One region of the Kitasatospora sp. NPDC002040 genome, then DNA from elsewhere that is predicted to be linked to it. Evidence: predicted binding sites of a transcription regulator. Region 1 holds the regulator's gene; the other holds the start of a gene.
The links. The regulator HspR, encoded in region 1, represses chaperone genes until heat shock. The targets are predictions, from matches to a motif close to TTGAGNNNNNNNNNCTCAA.

Region 1 (6,024 bases):
AGCCGGCCGACGCGGCGGACCGGTCCGCGCTGGCCGGGCTGCTGGCGGTCGGCCTGCTGGTCGCAGACACCCGCGGACCGGGCTACACCGCGGTCGACCCGCGCCGGGTGAGCGGCCGGATCAGCGCCGAACTCCGCTCGGAGGGAACCAGGTTGCTGCTGGAGGCCGAGCAACTCCCGCAGTTGATGGCCGAGTTGTCCGACGCGTACGAGCGGGCCCCGCGCCGCTCGATCCGCTCCAGCACGGTCCGGCACCTGGACGACCCCGGGCAGATCGTCCACCGGATGCGGGAGTTGGAGGACGGGGCGACCGAGGAGATCCTGCTGGCCCGGCCCGGCGGCCCGCTGCCGCCGGACCGGCTGGAGCTCGCGGTGTCCCGGGCCCATGCCTTCGCCGCCCGTGGCGGCACCGTCCGCGCGCTCTACGAACCGTCCGTCCGGACCGATCCCGCCACCGTCCGCTACGCCGCCGCGATCGGCGAACTCGGCATGGAGGTCCGGGTGCTGGGCGAGCCGTTCAAGCGGATGATGATCTTCGACCGGAGGGTGGCCGTGGTTCCCGCCGCCGCGGACCACAGCAGCGCGGCCTTCGTCGAGGACCCGGCCGTGGTGGGCTTCCTGACCGGCGGGTTCGAACGGGACTGGCAGCGGGCCGAACGGGTCAAGTGGGGCCGCACCGACCCCCGGGAGGTCGGCCACCCGATCGACGAGCAGGTCGGCCGGCTGCTCGCCACCGGTCTCACCCAGCGCACCATCGCGGTCCGGCTCGGGTTGAGCGAGCGGACCGTCGCGGGACACATCTCCCGGCTGCGCGAGCTGCACTCGGCCGGGACGCTGTTCCAGCTCGGCTGGCTGCTCCGGGGGGAGCGGGATGAGTAGCCCGGGCCCGGTGCGACTGCCGGGCGAGTCGGAGCGCGCGCTCTACGCCGAGATCCTGGCGCAGGGCGGCCGGGTGCTGTTCCGCGAGGTGGCCGCCGGGGACGCCGCCACCGCGCTGCGGCTGCTCGAACTCGGCCTGCTGGTCCACCACACCGAGGATGCCTCGCTGACGGCGGTGAACCCCCGGTCGGTCACCGAACGGATGGCGGCCGGACTCCGGGCGGCCGGTACCGGCCTGCTGCTGCGGGCCGAGCAGATGCCGACCGCCCTGGAGGAGCTGACCTCGGCGTACGACGCGGCGCCGCGCCGGGTGGAGCGCTCCAACGAGGTGCTGTACATCCAGGACATGGAGGAGATCAGGTCCCGGATCCTGCAGATCGAGGCCGACTGCCGGGAGGAGGTGCTGGCGGCCCAGCCCGGCGGGGCCCGCCCGGCCGAGTTCCTGGCCGAGGCCAGGGAGCGGACCCGGCGGTACCTCGACGACGGCGGGACGATGCGCACCCTCTACCAGCCGGCCGCCCGGCTGGACCGGGCCACGGTGCACAACGCGGCCTCGGTCACCGAGTGGGGCGGCCGGGTCCGGGTGCTGGACGAGGACTTCACCCGGGTGCTGATCTTCGACCGCCGGATCGCGGTGATCCCGGCCGCCGCCGACAACCGCAGCGCCGCGGTGGTCGAGGATCCGGCGGTGGTCAGCTTCCTGCTGGGCGGATTCGAGCGGGACTGGGAGCGGGCCGAGCGGGTCAACTGGCGGACGGGGGCGGCCGAGCTGCCGGTCGCCGACCAGGTCGGGCTGATGCTGAGCAAGGGACTCACCCAGAAGGCGATCGCCAGCCGGCTCGGCCTGAGCGAGCGCACGGTGGCGGGGCACATCTCGCGGCTGCGCGAGCGGTACGACGCCGAGACGCTGTTCCAGCTGGGCTGGCAGATGCGCGGGGACCTCCGGGCCTGAGGGTGGCCCGGAGCCGCCGGTCAGCCGGTGGCGAGGCCCGGGGCCCAGTAGCCGAAGGGGCCGGAGGCGGGGGACTCCTGACGGGGGCTCGGGAAGGCCTCGGCGGGCGCGGTCCAGAAGCCCTCGCGGAGCGAGAGGGCCATGCCGGCCCAGTCCAGCGCGGTCTCCACGGTGTGGCGCAGCGCCTCCTGCGACCAGGAGTCGTCGAAGACCAGCGGCAGCACGGGGGCGACCTGCTCGATGGTGGCGATCAGCGGGTTGTGCGTGATCGCCTCGTCCACCAGCAGCACGATCGGCTTGCGCAGCGAGGAGGCCCAGCCGAGTTCGAGCGCGACGCCGGCCGAGAGCGGGGCGCCGACGTAGGCGAAGACCAGGTCCGCGGTCTGCAGCGCCCGGAAGTCCGACGGCACCCGCGGCTCCGGCGCGCGGCCGGCCACCGTCCAGGCGTCGCTGTGGTGCGCGCTGTAGACGGCGGCGCCGCTCTTGAGCAGGGCGGAACGCAGGGTGGTCAGCCTGGTCCGGCTGGCCAGCGTCACCACACTGTCGGCCGGTCCGGTCAGCCGCATGAGCGGCGCGGCCAGGAACACCCGAGCGCGCCGACCCTCGGGGGTCTGGACGGCGCGATTGCGCAGGTACGGCTCACTCATTGTTGGCTCCGGGGGACGGCCGACCGGGTAGTGGTTGGTGCCGGCAGGCGTTTGGATAGTTGCCGCTCAAGCAAAGGTGTGCGGTGCCTCGGAACTGCTAATTGACGGTTCATTGGCAAGTTTGGGAGATCTTGCAGTGGACCATCGGAGGCGAACTGATCGTCCATCGGGGGCGGCTCTGGCGTCCAGCTTCCATGCCTGTCATCTGGATGACTGGCAGAGAAATGACGCACCGGGGATGGGCTGGTGGATGACACCGCCAGATCAGTACGGCATCATGTGGACGTTAGTCCTATTAGTTCAGCTTGCGTACTCGCTGAAAGGGGTGGGTCTGTGTCTCGTATGTATCGACTTGTCTGCAAGGTTCTCCTGCCGGTCGCCGCCACGGTTGCTGTGCTCGCTGTGGGCACTGTCGCGGCTGGTGGCGCGCAGGCTCAGCCTGCCGAGCACTCCGCCAAGGCGGTCAACGTGGTAGTTGCGCTCGAAGACCTCAACTGGGGTTGATCGGTTCACGGGGTCGGACGAGGTGGTTCCCGGTACGTGGGGACCAGTCTCCTGGGAGCCCGTCGGCCCGGAGATGACGGGAACGCACTTCGCGGAGCAGAGCGTCAGACCTGGTTCGGATCGTTGCTGGGAGCCCGGCCCAGCACGTATCCGAGTTGGAACAGGGAGTCGACGTTGTAGTCCTCCCGCATCTCGGCGATATGGCGCGCGAGAGTGCGCTCGCTGATGCCGAGCCGGCGTGCGATGACCCGGTGGTTGGTCCCGGAGAGCAGCAGGTCGATGATGGTCTGGCGCAGGCGGGACACGACCTGTTGCGGAACGGTCCGGTCGCCGTCGAAATCCAGCGCGCGACTCCAGTTCCGCTCGAATACTTCTTCGGCGAGGAAATTCACCACCGCCGGGTCATAAATGAATGCGGCCAGGTCGTCGTCGACCACGGGTATGACCGCGAATCGCCGGTTGACCACGATCAGCCGGGCGTACGGCTCGTCCAGGGTGCGGAACTGCCACCCCTCGTTCGCCAGTATCGAGACGTAGTCCCTGGTGGGCTGGTGATAACGCGTGCTCGCGTTGTAGATCGTCCGCATCGTCGCACCCTGGCGCAGCGTCGCCAGGTCGCGTTCACGGCTGGAGGCGAGCAGCGCCGGGGGGCGCGGGCCGCCGGGCTGCATGGCGAGGCCCTCGGTGATTCCACTGGCCGTGTCCTGCTGCAGGCGCTGGTTGATCAAGGCCTTGCCGCGGACGTACTCGATGGCCCCGCCGCGCTGATTCGGGGTGTGGAATGCCTCGGCGAGATCGTTCAGATCCTCGGGCAGGGCGGCCGCTCGCGACAGCAGGTCGAGTGCTTGGCGCTGCCAGGCGGAACTCAGACTCGCGGAAAGCTGGCTCGGGTCCACCGCCATGAACGTGCCGGGCTCCTCGCTGTCGGGAATAAGGAGTCCGAGTTCCAACAGTTCGGTCAGGGCACTATTCTCTTCCGACGTGCAGTCGTGGCGGAGAAGTCTGCCATTCTGTTGGATTGCCTTCAGGTAGAGCACGCGTGCATCCGGGGAAAGGATTCGCGAACCGGGTGCGGTGACCGGCTGTTCTCGCGCACTCATCTACGGCTCCTTGTCGTTGACCGAACAAGCAGGCCACGTGACTCAAAGTCTGCTACACCAGGCATCTTAGGCCGCGATCGTAGTCGAGCCAGTCCGTATTGGGAGGTGGGATCGAGCCGTTCGCCGGTCGGCTAGCACTCTCTCACCGGACGCAAGCAGCCGGCACCCCCCTGACGGAGGGAACCGGCGGCTTCGTGCCATCCGACAGGTCAGCGCTTGGGTCGCCAGACCACCAGCGCGCTGGACTGCTGCACCTGCTGGTACGGCACCAGGTCGCGCCGGTAGGACGCGTGCACCGCCGCCTCCCGCTGCTGCAGCGCCGAGGCGGCGCCCTCCAGCGAGTCGGCCAGCTCGGTGATCCGGGACTGCAGGGCGGCGACCTGGTTCTCCAGCTCGATGATCCGCTTGATGCCGGCCAGGTTGATGCCCTCGTCCTGGGAGAGCCGCTGCACCTCGCGGAGCTGCTGGATGTCCCGGGCCGAGTAGCGGCGGCCGCGGCCGGCCGTGCGGTCGGGGCAGACCAGGCCGAGGCGGTCGTACTGGCGCAGCGTCTGCGGGTGCAGGCCGGAGAGCTCGGCGGCGACCGAGATCACGTAGACCGGGGTGTCCTCGGTCAGCACGTAGTGGGTCGCCGCGGGGCGGGGGCGGCCGAGGGCGGGGCCGCCGGGGAGGCCCTCGCCGAGACCGGCGCCGATCGGGTTGTCGGGGGTCATCTGGTCATCACGCTCCCTCTGCCGCCTTGAACAGGGCGGCTCGCGGGTCGTCCGAGGCGGTGGCCTCGCGGTACTGCTCCAGGGCCTCCAGGGCTTCGCCCTCGAGGTGCTTGGGGACCACGACCTCCACGGTGACCAGCAGGTCGCCGCGGGTGCCGTCCTTGCGGGTGGCGCCCTTGCCGCGGGCCCGCAGGGTCAGCCCGTTGGCGCTCCCGGCCGGGAGCTTGAGCTTCACCGAGGGCCCGTTCAGCGTCGGCACCTCGATGGTGCCGCCCAGCGCGGCTTCGGGGAAGGTGACCGGCACGGTGACGGTCAGGTTGTCGGCCTTCCGGCCGAACACGGGGTGGGTTTCGACGTGCACGGTGACGTAGAGGTCACCGGGCTGGCCGCCGCGCTCGCCCTGGGCGCCCTTGCCCTTGAGCCTGATCCGCTGGCTGTCCTGGACCCCGGCCGGGATCCGGACCTGCATGGTGCGGGCCGAGGAGGCCCGGCCGCTGCCGTGGCAGACCGGGCAGGGGTCGTCGACCAGCATGCCGCGGCCCTTGCAGTCCCGGCAGGGCTCGGAGAGCGCGAACGCGCCCTGGCCCCGGCTGACCGTGCCGGCGCCGACGCAGGTCGGGCAGACCCGGGGGGTGGTGCCGGCCTTGGCACCGGTGCCGGAGCAGGGCCGGCAGGCGGCCTGGCTGGTCATCCGCAGCGGCACGGTGGCGCCGTCCACCGCCTCCTCGAAGGCGAGCGTCACCTCGGTCTCGACGTCGGCGCCCCGGCGCGGCTGCGGCTGCCGGCCGCCCCGGTTGAACAGGCCGCCGAAGATGTCGCCGACCCCGCCGCCGCCCTGCGGGCTGCCGCCGAACAGGTCGCCGAAGTCGAAGCTGCCGCCCTGCGGGCCGCCGGCCCGGTACCCGCCGTTGCCGAACAGGGCGCGGGCCTCGTCGTACTCCTTGCGGCGCTTGTCGTCCGACAGGACGTCGTACGCCTCGGAGATGTCCTTGAACCGGTCCTCCGCCTTGACGTCACCCTTGTTGGCGTCGGGGTGGAACTCGCGGGCGAGCTTCCGGTAGGTCTTCTTGATCTCGGCGGTGGTGGCGTCCTTGGGCACACCGAGGACCTTGTAGTAGTCCTTCTCCACGTAGTCCTTCGCGCTCATGGCTGCCGCCACCTCCCGGGGGTGTTCGATGTTGGGTACGCGGATACGGCGCTGCGGAGCCGTCCACCGTCCTGGACGGTGGA
Region 2 (6,024 bases), on a different contig from region 1:
GGGTGTCCGGGGACGAGCCCTGGAACTCGGCCGGGTACTCCATCGCGCCGACGCCGACGATGGTGCCCTGGTTCTGCATCAGGCGCGGCACGGAGTGCACGGTGCCGATGCCGCCCGGGTTGGTCAGCGAGACGGTGACGCCGGTGAAGTCGTCCATCGTCAGCTTGTTGGCGCGGGCCCGGCGGACGATGTCCTCGTAGGCCTGCCAGAAACCGAGGAAGTCGAGCGTCTCGGCCTTCTTGATGGCCGCGACGACCAGCTGGCGGTCGCCGTTCGGCTTCACCAGGTCGATGGCGAGGCCGAGGTTCACGTGCTCGGGCTTCACCAGGTAGGACTTGCCGTCCTCCACCTTGTAGCTGTAGTTCATCGCCGGGCTGGCCTTGATGGCCTGGACCAGGGCGTAACCGATCAGGTGGGTGAAGGAGACCTTGCCGCCACGGGCGCGCTGCAGGTGGTTGTTGATGACGATGCGGTTGTCGATCAACAGCTTCGCCGGCACGGCGCGGACCGACGTGGCGGTCGGCACCTCCAGCGAGGCGTCCATGTTGGTGGCGACGGCCTTGGCCGGGCCACGCAGCACGATCAGCTCAGGACCGGCCGCAGCGGCGGGCGCGGGGGCGGCCGGGGCCGCCTTCGGCGCGGGCGGCGCGGCCGGAGCCGCTGCCAGTGGCGCAGGCGCCGGCTGAACCGGCGCGGCCACGGGGGCAGCGGCCGGTGCAGCGGGGGCGGGCGCCGCCTGAACAGCAGCAGGGGCAGGGGCGGCAACGGCGGTCGGCGTGGGGCCGACCTGGGTCGCGGCCTGGGTCACTGGAGTCACCTCGGTACCGGGCTTGTAGTCGGCGAAAAAGTCCCACCAGGCTCGGTCAACCGAGTTCGGATCCTGGAGGTACTGCTGGTAGATCTCGTCGACGAGCCACTCGTTGGGGCCGAAGCCAGTGGAGCTTGCCGAGCTGACGGGGGTTTCAGGGTGTGGCGACACGGGGCAACCGCCCTCTTCCGCTTCCTTTTGGGATGGTGGACAGCGGGGATTAAGGCTACGCCTACGATCACTGATCGCGCAGTCCCCCTGGGCCAGGCGTCGCCCAGATCACAGTGCCGACCGGTACTTTGGCCGAAATTGTGCGTTAGAAAGTTCCAACGACGGGGAAGCGATCGCCTCCCAAGTCGGTGGAAATCCCCTCAAAGAAGGACATTACCGCAGGTCAGTGCTGCCGTGCCGGATCTGATGGAGTCCCCGCCGCAGGAATGTCCCAGTTCGGTGACAACTCCTGTTCGGACGGTACCCCGCCGGGCAGCGTGACCACGATTCGGCACCCCCGGGCGGTCTCCGCCACCCCGATCCGGCCGCCGTGCAGATCGACCGCCCAGCGCGCGATGGCGAGGCCGAGGCCGGTGCCGCCGTCGCTGCCGGGGCCCATCGCGGTGGCGGAGCCGCTGCGGCCGAACCGCTCGAACACCCGCCCGCGGTCCTGCTTGGGGATGCCGGGGCCTTGGTCCTCGACCTCCAGCCGGAGCGCGCCCGGGCCCTCGCCGGCGCTGGCCCGGACGGTCACGGTGCCGCCGGTGGGGGAGTGCTTGCAGGCGTTGTCGACCAGGTTGGCCACCACCTGGTGCAGCCGCTCCGGGTCGGCCACCGCGGCCAGCCCGGGCGGCCGGACCTCCAGCGCCAGCTGCACGTCGTCGCGCCGCCCGTACGCGCCGCCGGCCGTCGCGCCGTCCACGGTCACCCCGCGCAGCACGCCGTCCAGGAACGGCCTGACCTCGAACGGGCGGGCGTCCAGCGGGACCACGCCGTCGTCCAGTTTGGAGAGGTCGAGCAGGTGGCTGACCAGGCGGCCGAGCCGCTCGGTCTGCTCCAGGGCCGCGCCGAGCGTCTTCGGGTTCGGCTGGACCACGCCGTCCACGACGTTCTCCAGCACGGCGCGGAGGGCGGCGATCGGCGTCCGCAGCTCGTGCGAGACGTTGGCGATCAGCTCCCGGCGGTGCCGGTCGGCGGCCTCCAGGTCGCCGGCCATCTTGTTGAAGGTGGCGGCCAGCTCGCCGATCTCGTCGCGGGAGTTGACCTCGACCCGGCTGCTGTAGTCGCCCTCGGCCATCGCCCGGGCGGCGGCGGTCATGTCGCGCAGTGGCGCGGTCAGGCCGTGGGCGAGGAACTGCATGAAGAGCAGGGAGGCGATCATCGAGAAGATCATGATGATCCGGATCTGGGTCTCGGACCGGATCGCGACCACCACCATCAGGCTGGCCAGGAAGACCGAGACGATCACCAGCAGGGTGAGCTTGCCCTTGATCGACCGGACCGGGTCCAGTGGTCTGACATCGGCCCAGAGCCGGCTGGCGGCGCGGCTGGCCAGGCCGCGGCGGGCCGGATCGCCCTCGCCGCGGGAACCGTTGCGTTGCTGTGGAAAGGTCATGTCGCCTCTGCGTCGTCCCCCCGCGGGACTCCTGGGTCGAACGGACGGAGCGTGGGCCCCCCGGTGGCCCGGCTCCGTGCCCGGCTAGGAGAGGGGTGCTTCCAGGGCGTACCCGACGCCGTGGACGGTGCGGATCCAGCTGGCGCCGATCTTCCGGCGCAGTGCCTTGACGTGGCTGTCCACCGTGCGGGTGCCGGAGGCGTCGGTCCAGTCCCAGACCTCGGCCAGCAGCTGCTCGCGGGTGAGCACCGCGCGCGGCTGGGCGGCCAGGCAGGCCAGCAGGTCGAACTCGGTCGGCGTGAGGTGGACGTCACCGCTGCCGATCCGGACCCGGCGCTGCACGTGGTCGATCTCCAGCTCGCCGAAGCGCAGGCTGCCCAGGGCAGGGGTGCGGGCGGCCTGCTGGGCCCGCTCGACCCGGCGCAGCAGCACGTTCACTCTCGCCGCCAGCTCGCGCATCGAGAACGGCTTGGTCATGTAGTCGTCGGCGCCGACCCCGAGGCCGACCAGCAGGTCGGTCTCGTCGTCGCGGGCCGTCAGCATCAGTACCGGCACCGGGCGCTGGGCCTGGATCCGGCGGCACACCTCCAGGCCGTCGAAGCCGGGCAGCATCACGTCCAGCACCACCAGGTCGGGCTGCCAGGTGTGGAAGCCGTCGACCGCACCGGGCCCGTCGTGCGCCACGGCCACCTTGAAGCCCTCGGCGCCGAGCCGGGCCGCGATGGACTCCGCGATGGTGGGTTCGTCCTCGACGACGAGGACTCGTCGCTGAGTGCTCACCGCGCTGCTGTTGATGGGCTCTTGCTGAATGTCTGTCACGGTCACGCCACCGCCCCCAGGGCTGCGGCCCGGCTGTCTGTGGGGACAGCGGGGTCCGCTCGTAGTCGTCTTGTTTCCGTCGGTTCCGGGCCCGTGTCGGGCCCGTCGTGGTCACCCGGACCGTCCGCCGAGGTCTCGGGCTCCGAAGGGGTGCACGGGTGTGGTCCGTGCACCGCTCGGCTCTGTTCGCAGCGTACGGACACCGCGAGCATCCCGGCAGGTGAACCGGACACAACCGGCCGGTGGGCCGGTGCCGACCCTGCCGGGGATGAGGCACGGGGCGATACCTTACCCGCCGAAAATATCGCCCGTAACGGTGCGTATGCCCTCGAAGGGATGGCAGACTCCTCTGCGCGACGGCTACTTGTCCGTAAGCAAAGGGATGGTCCGGACCAAGGGGTGTGCTGGTTCGAACCATGTTCACAGTGGATTCACAGCGGGCTCTCAGGACGGCGAAGTACCGTGAGCACGACAAGTCACATGGTGGCACGAGTCGGGTGGTGGGTGGAATGGCGGATCTCCGGTCACGGTTGCGGAGTTTCGTGCCCACGCCGCGCCGCAACCCTTTCGCTCTCGGCTACCTCGCCGTCCTGCTCGGCACCACGCTGTTCGCCCGCTTCGGCGACGCCGCCCTGGTGGACCGTCTGCAGGAGTTCTCCAGCTCCGACGGCCACAACCTGCTCGACCACCCGGTCCGGTCCCTGCTGCTGAGCGGGCTCTGGGTCGCCGGGCCGGTCTGGATGCCGTACTTCTGGGCCTTCGCCGTCACCGTCGCGCCGTTGGAGCGCCGGGTCGGCGCCCGGCGCACGATCCTGGTGCTGGCCGCCGGGCACGTGCTGGCGACCCTCCTCTCGCAGGCTGCGGTGGGTTTCGCGGTCTCCACCGGCCGGCTCGCCCCCGAGGCGCTGGACAGCGTCGACATCGGCGTCAGCTACGGCGTGCTGGCCAGTCTGGGCGCGCTGGGCGCGCTGCTCCCCGGGTCGGCCCGGCCACTGGTGCTCACCGGTGCGGTCGCGATGACGGGCTACCAGTTCGTCTCCGACTCCGAGCTCGTCACCCGGGTCGGCCATCCGGCCGCCCTGCTGATCGGCGTGGCCCTCGGCCACTGGCTGCGCAGGGGCTCCGGCCGGGGCCTGTCGGTGCGGCGCCTGGTCCCCTCGCGGGTCTGATCCCAGGTCGGCGGCCCGGGCCGACCCGGGCGCGGAGTGATCGCTCAGGGCGAACAATTGCCGGGGAACAATCGGCCTTCGCCAAACCTTAGTCAGGTCAACTCAACTTCACTGACTGGGGAGAGATCATGGCATCGACGTCCACACCGCTCACTCTGCCCGTGCTGCCGCTCGACGACGAGGTGGTCCTGCCCGGCATGGTGGTCCCGCTGGACCTGTCGGACACCGAGGTGCGGGCCGCCGTGGAGGCGGCCAGGTCCGGTGTCGGCACCGGGGCCAAGCCCCAGGTCCTGCTGGTGCCGAGGCTGGACGGCTCGTACGCCGCCGTCGGCACGCTGGCCACGGTCGAGCAGGTCGGCCGGCTGGCCGACGGGGACCCGGCCGCGCTGGTCCGGGCCGTCCGCCGGGTCCGGATCGGGGCCGGGACGACCGGCCCGGGCGCCGCGCTCTGGGTCGAGACCAGCGCCTTCCGCGAGTCCGACCCCGGGCTGCCGGTGGCCGGGCGGGCCGCCGAGCTGGTGAAGGAGTACAAGGCGCTCGCCACCCAGTGGCTGCGCAAGCGCGGCGCCTGGCAGGTGGTGGACCGGGTCGCGCAGATCGACGGCGTCGGCGAGCTGGCCGACAACATCGGCTACGCGCCGTTCGCCAGCGCCGAGCAGAAGCTCAAGGTGCTGCTGGAGGCCGACCAGCTGGCCCGGCTGGAGTACGCGCTCACCCTGCTCCGGGACCACCTCGCCGAGGAGGAGGTCAACGACACCATCCGCAAGGACGTCGAGGAGGGGGTGGCCAAGCAGCAGAAGGAGTTCCTGCTCCGCCGCCAGCTGGACGCCGTCCGCAAGGAGCTGGCCGAGCTGAACGGCGACCCGGCCGACGAGGAGGGCGACTACCGGGCCCGGGTCGAGGCGGCCGAGCTGCCCGACAAGGTCCGCGAGGCCGCGCTCAAGGAGGTCGACAAGCTGGAGCGCTCCTCCGACCAGTCGCCCGAGGGCTCCTGGATCCGCACCTGGCTGGACACCGTGCTCGAACTGCCGTGGAACGAGCGGACCGAGGACGCGTACGACATCGCGGGCGCACGGGCGGTGCTGGACGCCGACCACGCGGGCCTGGGCGACGTGAAGGACCGGATCGTCGAGTACCTGGCGGTGCGCAAGCGCCGGGCCGACCAGGGGCTGGGGCCGGTCGGCGGCCGCGAGGCGGGGGCGGCGGGAAGCGGCTCGGTCAAGGGTGGCGGCGGGCGACGGGCGGGCGGCGCGGTGCTGGCGCTGGTCGGGCCGCCCGGGGTGGGCAAGACCTCGCTCGGCGAGTCGGTGGCGCGGGCGATGGGGCGCGAGTTCGTCCGGGTCGCGCTCGGCGGCGTGCGGGACGAGGCGGAGATCCGCGGGCACCGGCGCACCTACGTCGGCGCGCTCCCGGGGCGGATCGTGCGGGCGATCAAGGAAGCCGGTTCGATGAACCCGGTGGTGCTGCTGGACGAGATCGACAAGGTCGGCTCCGACTACCGGGGCGACCCGGCCGCCGCCCTGCTGGAGGTGCTCGACCCGGCCCAGAACCACACCTTCCGGGACCACTACCTGGAGGTCGAACTCGACCTCTCCGACGTGGTCTTCCTCGCCACGGCGAAC

Region 2: lon (endopeptidase La) is a predicted target of HspR. The motif match lies at 4,490-4,508, and genes of this name have one in related genera.

What each region holds. Positions count from the first base shown of each region.
Region 1 covers NZ_JBEOXV010000021.1:6,328-12,351, forward strand. The annotation lists gene ABT118_RS29115 (LuxR C-terminal-related transcriptional regulator) at 1-878, shown strand, start outside; gene ABT118_RS29120 (LuxR C-terminal-related transcriptional regulator) at 871-1,830, shown strand; gene ABT118_RS29125 (hypothetical protein) at 1,851-2,477, opposite strand; gene ABT118_RS29130 (helix-turn-helix domain-containing protein) at 3,086-4,081, opposite strand; gene ABT118_RS29135 (heat shock protein transcriptional repressor HspR) at 4,291-4,794, opposite strand; gene dnaJ (molecular chaperone DnaJ) at 4,802-5,941, opposite strand.
Region 2 covers NZ_JBEOXV010000003.1:436,638-442,661, forward strand. The annotation lists gene ABT118_RS12265 (multifunctional oxoglutarate decarboxylase/oxoglutarate dehydrogenase thiamine pyrophosphate-binding subunit/dihydrolipoyllysine-residue succinyltransferase subunit) at 1-979, opposite strand, end outside; gene ABT118_RS12270 (sensor histidine kinase) at 1,203-2,414, opposite strand; gene ABT118_RS12275 (response regulator transcription factor) at 2,499-3,233, opposite strand; gene ABT118_RS12280 (rhomboid-like protein) at 3,776-4,402, shown strand; gene lon (endopeptidase La) at 4,531-6,024, shown strand, end outside.